2 regions of the Cytobacillus sp. FSL M8-0252 genome follow, and region 2 is predicted to be linked to the other one. Evidence: riboswitches for the same ligand, from Rfam matches in the RefSeq annotation. Region 2 holds a riboswitch; the other holds the start of a gene.
What was found. Region 2 has a riboswitch for S-adenosylmethionine ahead of MKX83_RS00700 (bifunctional homocysteine S-methyltransferase/methylenetetrahydrofolate reductase). Riboswitches for the same ligand answer to the same signal wherever they lie in the genome.
Positions count from the first base shown of each region.

Region 1: another riboswitch for S-adenosylmethionine. It lies ahead of MKX83_RS06700 (methionine ABC transporter ATP-binding protein); the one in region 2 lies ahead of MKX83_RS00700 (bifunctional homocysteine S-methyltransferase/methylenetetrahydrofolate reductase).

Region 1 is NZ_JBBOWZ010000001.1:1,279,916-1,283,876, reverse strand. It holds gene MKX83_RS06710 (acyl-CoA dehydrogenase family protein) at 1-410, opposite strand, end outside; gene MKX83_RS06705 (methionine ABC transporter permease) at 521-1,186, opposite strand; gene MKX83_RS06700 (methionine ABC transporter ATP-binding protein) at 1,176-2,189, opposite strand; SAM riboswitch class I at 2,273-2,379, opposite strand; gene MKX83_RS06695 (CotH kinase family protein) at 2,472-3,961, opposite strand, start outside.
Region 2 is NZ_JBBOWZ010000001.1:141,173-145,133, forward strand. It holds gene metH (methionine synthase) at 1-101, opposite strand, end outside; gene MKX83_RS00700 (bifunctional homocysteine S-methyltransferase/methylenetetrahydrofolate reductase) at 79-1,938, opposite strand; SAM riboswitch class I at 2,045-2,157, opposite strand; gene rpsJ (30S ribosomal protein S10) at 2,516-2,824, shown strand; gene rplC (50S ribosomal protein L3) at 2,861-3,490, shown strand; gene rplD (50S ribosomal protein L4) at 3,515-3,961, shown strand, end outside.

The DNA of each region.
Region 1 (3,961 bases), 1.1 Mb from region 2:
TTATTATCTTTGATAACCATTTCACATAACTTGGCAAACTGTTCTTCCTTCCATTTCCGTTTAACCCTTAAATCATAGATAACACCTAAGTGCCAACCAATACATAAAGCCGTAGACGCATCACCTTGGGCAATCCTTTCTTGTATTAAGAAATATTCATATAAGGAAATCTCTTTACCACCATATTCTTTCGGAATCGTTAAACTTAAGTAATTTGATTGTTTTAATTCTTCAAAATTTTCAAAAGGGAATTCTGCATTTTCATCAATCTTTTGCGCCCTCTTACTAAATCCTTCTGCTAATATCGTAGCTTTATGAAATAATTCTTCTTGTTGAGCCGTCTTAATAAATGGTCGAGCGAGTTGTTCAGCTAAATACGCTTCCTTAGATGAAGCTGTTATCGTGCTCATAGAATCCTTCCTCCCCGTCTGTTTCCATCTTCTCTTTAATACTCAATCATTAGGATAAATAGATATAGTAAAGGCTCCATCCCCTTTACTATATCTATCGTTTGAATTTATTATCTCTTATCTACATATTTAGTTAATTTATCCCCACCAATTTGAATGATTTGCACCAATACAACGAGGACAATTACTGTCGTAATCATAATGACATTATCATAGCGATAGTAACCGAAACGTATCGCTAAATCACCAATACCACCGCCGCCAATAATACCTGCCATTGCTGAATAACCAATTAAACTAATAGTCGTAATCGTTAAACCTTGAACAATTCCAGGTTTCGCTTCTGGGACAAGAATTTCCTTAATTATCATCCAAGGGGAAGCGCCTACTGCTACTGCAGATTCAATGACTCCTTTATCTATTTCTCTTAAGGATGTTTCTACCAATCTTGCAAAAAACGGAATCGCTGCTACAGATAATGAAACAGAAGCCGCTGTAGGACCAATAGTTGAACCTGCAATTAATTTTGTTAACGGCAATAGAGCTACTAACAAAATAATATAAGGAATAGAGCGGATCAAATTGACAATCCAACCGGTAACAGCATTTACAAATCTATTCTTTAAGAACAATCCTTCGTCTGTAACGAATAATAAGATCCCTAGTGGAAGACCTAGTATAAGTGCCGCAACTAAAGAAATGGCGACCATATAAATTGTTTGTAATACAGCTGTATTTAGTTCAGGAAGTAACGCCTGAATGGACTCAAGCAACATGTTCAACTACCTCCAAATTCTGTGTTCTTTCTTGAATATATTGTATAGCTCTTTCTATTTCAGGTATTTCGCCAGTCAACTCCATAATAAAAATACCAAGAGGTACTTCTTGAATATATTCAATCTTGCCGTGAAGAATATTTCCTTTTACTTTGAATGTTTGGAACAGTTCAGAAACAACAGATTCTTCTGCTATTGCACCTTTAAATTGAATCTTAATGATTGTTCCCTTCCTGTTTTCAATCAATTGTTGTGGTAAGTCAAATTGAAGAACACTCTGAATGAAATCCTTTGTAAGTGGTTCAATTGGATTCGCAAATATATCATACACCGGTCCCTCTTCTATGACCTTTCCATCTTGCATAACAGCTAACCTATGACAAATCTCTTTGACTACTTCCATCTCATGAGTGATAAGTACGATGGTTAATCCTAGCTTTTTATTAATTGATTTTAATAAGTTCAGGATTGATTTTGTTGTTTTAGGGTCTAGAGCTGACGTGGCTTCATCGCAAAGTAAAACCTTTGGATCATTAGCGAGTGCTCTGGCTATTCCTACCCTTTGCTTTTGACCACCACTTAATTGTGTGGGATACTGATGAATTTTATCTGCTAAACCCACTAATTCTAATAGTTCTTTCACCCTGATATCTATTTCTTTCGGGCTTTTACCTGCCGCTTTTAAAGCAAAGGCAATATTCTCATACACTGTCTTCGAACTCGCTAAATAAAAATGCTGAAAAATCATACCTATCTTCTGCCTTGCTTTTCTTAATTCTTTACTTGTTAAAGATGTTAAATCAACGCCATCAATTTTCACTTCACCAGATGTCGGTCTCTCCAATAAATTTAGACAGCGTAATAAAGAACTTTTCCCTGCTCCACTATAGCCAATAATCCCGTATATTTCCCCTTCTTTAATAGAAAGGGATACATTGTCAACCCCTATTACTTGCTTCTTTTTGCTTTTATAAATTTTCACTAAATGATTGACTTCAATCATTTACCTCACCCTCCCTAAATCCTCTACAACATAAAATGAGCCTCTTTCACTTTGAAAGAGGCTCAACAAATGATTGTTATTAAACCTTATCTTTCAGAATGAAATCATTCTGCAGGATTTAGCACCTTCCCTTTAAAAGGAGGTTGCCGGACATCTTCGGGCCTGGTCCCTCAGTCTCTCTCGATAAGAATCATATTAAATTTAATGTGTTGCTTTGATAAAGGAAATTTTATCGGGTATTGAATTAATTGTCAATAGTATTTTGATTTTTTATGCATTTACTTATCTTCCTCTTCGTTTAAACAAGAAGATAAAAAAAGTTGTTCCTAATAAAGCTGTGATTAGACCCACATACAAGATGATTGCTGACGTTTTGAACTTTACTGTACTAGGTTGCTCTTCTTGTCCACGTCCCTCACCACCAGGCATACCTTCAAACCCTTCTGGTGTCTCAAAATCTCCTTCCTGCGGAAAGTCTCCATTGCCTTGCGGACGTTCAGGCATTTCACCATCAATGTTTCCTTCATTACCGTTTGGCGGTTGGAATACTTCTCCTCTTTCTTGACCTTCCTGGTCATCACCACCTGCTCGGCTAGGGAACATGTTATTGACTTCAGAAGCTTGTGATTCTACTTCTAATTCACCTGAAAGCTGAGCAAGTATCGATTCTGATCTCGCCTCAGCAAATGCTGGTAAACTCTCATCACCTTGCACTGCTTGTAGAAATTCTTCTGTTGTATAAAACTTGGTAGGATCCTGTTCTACATAAGGAAGAATCAATGTACTAATTTGTGTAGTTGTATTTTGGTAAGACTCTTTTGTCATATATTCTTCGGCAATCTTTTCAAGGTATGCTTCATATTGCTTTTTAAATTCATCATTTGCCAATAAAGCATTAAGTAAAGGCCTCTCATCTAAAGAAGTACCAGCTACAGGTTCGGAAATACTGAAATTAATCGTATCTTCACTCATTAAATTACTATTTCCCATGCCACCATCGAAGTTCCCCATTTCAGCTTGGTGAACTTGACCTTGTTCATCCTCACCTTGCCCACCTTCTCCTGGTGCTAGACCTTGTTGTTCCTGATTTTGATTTTTGTTTTGGTTTTCTTCAGCGATTGAAGAATCTCCGTTCATGCGTCCTCCGCCACCCATACCTACTCCAAAGCCGCCAAATGCCATATTATAGTCCCACGGAATGATTGAGAACTTACCATCATTTTCATATAAATAATAGTTGTGCTTCATTTGCCCTTGGTAACTATCCATGCTAACGACAGCCGTATTTACTGCAAAATATCGTAATACTTGATCCACATCTAAAGTTTTTTCTAAATTGCCACCATTATTGATACTATCTAACATATCTATTAACGCTTGTTCATCTTGCTCCTCTGATTTCAAGTTTAAACCTGAGTAATCATCAATATCATCACTTACCCATTTCAAGTCACTATTTGTACCATCTGGCTTGTACAATGATCCATATGGATTTTCAAAATATCTTCCAAGCATCACTTCGTCTACTTGTTCAACACCTAAATATAATCCCCATTCCTGACCATTAATGGTCACATACATATAAGAATAAGCAGGTGTGGGTAATCCCATATTCTCCATTAATTGATACGATAAATATTCTCGCATTTGCGTAGCATCACTAAATTGGTTATTTAGATTCAACTTTTTCAATCCATATAAAGTTTGATCGGTATAGTAATCAAAGTCTATTTTGAAGCTATAACGATCAGAATCTTCCATTCTAGCAACGG
Region 2 (3,961 bases):
TCATCTGCAGTTAGGTGGGCTTCTTGTAGCATGGTACCCATTGCTCCATCCATGATTAAAATCTTTTCCGTCATTTGTTTAGTGATGGCTACTTTTGACATAATGATGCTCCTTCATCTGTTGATCTTTTCTTCTAATATGATTGGTCAGCTCGGTTGTGAGTTGATATCTAAGGAAGGGGGTAACAAGGTAGATGCCTTGAAAGAGTTCTAAGGCTGCATCGATCAACTCTTTTGTAATTAATAAGCCTTCTTTCTCAGCTAGAACAGGGTTAACCGCTTTAGCCATTCTGTCGCGGGTCGTTTGAGTAATCTTGATACCAGGCACTTCGTTATGAAGATACTCTGCATTTTTGCTGCTAATCAGTGGCATCATTCCGATGAAAATAGGTGCGGACAGATGCTTTGTTGCCTCATGAATCTCTAATAGTTGTGTTACTGAAAACACTGGCTGTGACACGAAATAATCAGCGCCTGCTTTTATCTTCCTTTCAAGTCGGGCAACAGCTTTGTCTAAGGATTTGACATGAGGATTAAATGCTGCCCCGACCGAAAAGACGGCATTTTCACCAAGTTCAGAACCTGAAGGGGAAATTCCTTCATTAAATTGTTTAATCATTTCTATTAATTCAAAGGAAGATAAATCAAATACAGATGAAGCGCCTGGGAAATTACCAACTCTTGCCGGATCCCCTGTAATGGCTAAAATATCATGCAACCCCAATGTATGAAGACCCATGAGATGTGATTGTAAGCCGATTAAGTTTCGATCTCTACAGGAGAGATGGACAAGTGGTCGAACGTTTGTATCCCTTTGGATGATATGTGCTAGGGCTTCATTTGCGATTCGTGGTGTCGCAAGAGAGTTATCTGCGAGTGTGATTGCATCAACCCCAGCATCTTTTAAGGCTCTGGCGCCTTCAAAAAATTTAGCAGTTGATAGCTTCTTAGGTGGGTCTAGTTCGACGATGATGGTGCGTTTTTCTTGTACAAGTGTCTCTAACGGGGTATTGGTGCGTTCGATTATAATTCTCTCTATTTTAGGTTTCCTTTTATTTGTTACTTGTTTTTCAATAATCGGTACAGCATGCCTAACTTCGTCTGCAAATGCTTTAATATGGCCAGGTGTCGTTCCGCAGCAACCACCAAGCAGTCGAACACCTTGCTTAAGGAAGGACTTCGCTGATTTTCTAAAATAGTCTTCACCCTCCTTATATTGAATCGTACCATCGATATAGGCCGGTAGACTCGCGTTAGGATATGCAGATAGAAACGCGTGCTGAGGTAATTCAACGGAGGAGAGTGTCTCTAACATATGATGTGGACCTAAACGGCAGTTTACCCCGACAACATCTGCCCTTTTAGCTTCTAACCTTTTTAAGGCGTCATTAATTAACGTCCCATTTTGTAATATAGCGATTTCTTGTAAAGACACTTGGGCAATTATAGGTATATCCGTTTCTTTCCGGGCAATAGAGAGAACCGTTTCTAATTCTTCTAAATCATAATACGTTTCAAGAAGGAGCCCATCTACGCCTTCTATCAATAAGCAGTATAGCTGTTCACGAAAGTTACGTTTAATTTCATCTAGAGGAATAGAGAGGGGGTTTAATCCTCGTACACCTCCAATTGTGCCAAGCACATATGCCTGGTGCTGTTGAATACTAGATCGTGCCAGTTTTACAGCCGCACTATTAATCTCTTTGACTGAATCCTCTAGGCCATACCGTTTCAATTTTAAATCATTCGCAGCATAGGAATTTGTTTGAATTAAATCAGCACCTGCATGGAGATAGGCTTGATGAATGTGCTGAATTTGTTCCGGTGCTGAGAGGTTCAACTCTTCAAAACATGTATCCGTACCATAAGAATAAAGAAGTGTTCCTATCGCACCGTCAGCAATTAATACTTGGTTCTTCATTTTTTCAAGGAAGTTCAAAGGTCTCACTCCTTCAATTCATATTTTGTTGAATTCAATGGATGAGAAGCCAAAGAGAAAATAAAAAAGGCCCTCAAGAAGAAGGCCTATTATTATCATAGTCATCTTCTCATCTTTCAAGCGTATAGCTTGTAGGAATTAGCACCTTTTCAATAGTGTTCACTATTGATGGTTGCTGAGGTGTCATCGGGCCTATCCCTCAACCTCTCATGATAAGAAATAAAAAATATTTTATTGACTAAAATTTACATGAATGAGTCTATGTTTGTCAAATAAAAATTTAGAAAATTTAAAAATAAGTAATTAAATAAGCGTTTTTTTAGAAAATGATGTAAAGAGGAGGATATACTTGAAAACACTATTAACAGCAGTTATAATGTTAAAAGTGTGCAGAACAGAGAGAAACGCAATCAATAGTTGCATTTGTTATGTCTTTTCTGTATAATAGACAATGTTGGTCTTTGACTGCGATGAAGTGAAAGGTTGCTGACACACCCGGCCGCTTTGCCATGGCGAGTGTGTGGGAAATTTTCACGGAGAATGTCTATATGAAAATAGGCGAAAAGGAGGGAAAATAATGGCAAAACAAAAAATTCGTATTCGTTTAAAAGCTTATGATCACAGAATTCTTGATCAATCTGCTGAAAAAATCGTTGAAACTGCAAAACGCTCTGGTGCGGCTGTATCTGGTCCAATCCCATTGCCAACTGAAAAGTCAGTTTACACAATTCTTCGTGCGGTGCATAAATATAAAGATTCTCGTGAGCAATTCGAAATGCGTACACACAAACGTTTAATCGACATCATTAATCCAACACCACAAACAGTCGATTCATTAATGCGTTTAGACTTACCATCTGGTGTTGATATCGAAATTAAACTTTAATTAATACATTAAAACAATCTAGGAGGTGTGACTGAAATGACCAAAGGAATCTTAGGAAGAAAGATTGGTATGACTCAAGTATTTGCTGAAAACGGTGATCTTATCCCGGTAACAGTGGTTGAAGCTACTCCAAACGTTGTTCTTCAAAAGAAATCAGTTGATACTGATGGATACGAAGCAATCCAAATCGGTTTTGAAGATAAACGCGAAAAGCTTTCAAACAAACCGGAAAAAGGACACGCTGCTAAAGCTGATACTACTCCTAAGCGCTTCGTTCGCGAATTACGCGGAGCTGACTTAGCTGAGTATGAAGTTGGTCAGGAAGTCAAAGTTGATATTTTCGCTGAAGGTGAAAAAATTGATGTAACAGGAATTTCAAAAGGTAAAGGTTTCCAAGGTGCAATTAAACGCCACGGACAATCTCGCGGACCAATGGCACACGGTTCACGTTACCACCGTCGCCCAGGTTCAATGGGTCCTGTTGCTCCAAACCGCGTATTCAAAGGTAAATTATTACCTGGTCGCATGGGCGGAGAACAAATCACAGTACAAAACCTTGAAATCGTAAAAGTAGATGCAGAACGCAATCTTCTATTAGTAAAAGGTAATGTACCTGGCTCTAAAAAAGCGCTTCTAAAACTAGTAAGTGCGGTTAAAGCAAAGTAATAACCCGGAAAGGAGGAAGTAAGAATGCCTAAAGTTGCATTATTAAACCAAAGTGGTTCACAAGTTGGCGATATTGAGCTGAACGACTCAATCTTTGGTATCGAGCCAAACAACCACGTGATGTTTGAAGCTGTTATTATGCAAAGAGCTTCTCTACGTCAAGGAACTCATAAAACTAAAATTCGTTCTGAAGTAGCTGGCGGAGGACGTAAACCATGGCGTCAAAAAGGCACAGGTCGTGCTCGTCAAGGTTCAATCCGTTCACCACAATGGCGCGGAGGCGGTACTGTATTTGGTCCTGTACCACGCAGCTATAGCTACAAATTACCTAAAAAAGTTCGTCGCTTAGCTATCAAATCAGCGTTATCTACTAAAGTTGCGGAAGAGAACATTCTAGTATTAGAAACTCTATCTTTCGAAGCTCCAAAAACAAAAGACTTTAAAGGTGTACTTAAAGGTCTTTCTGTAGAT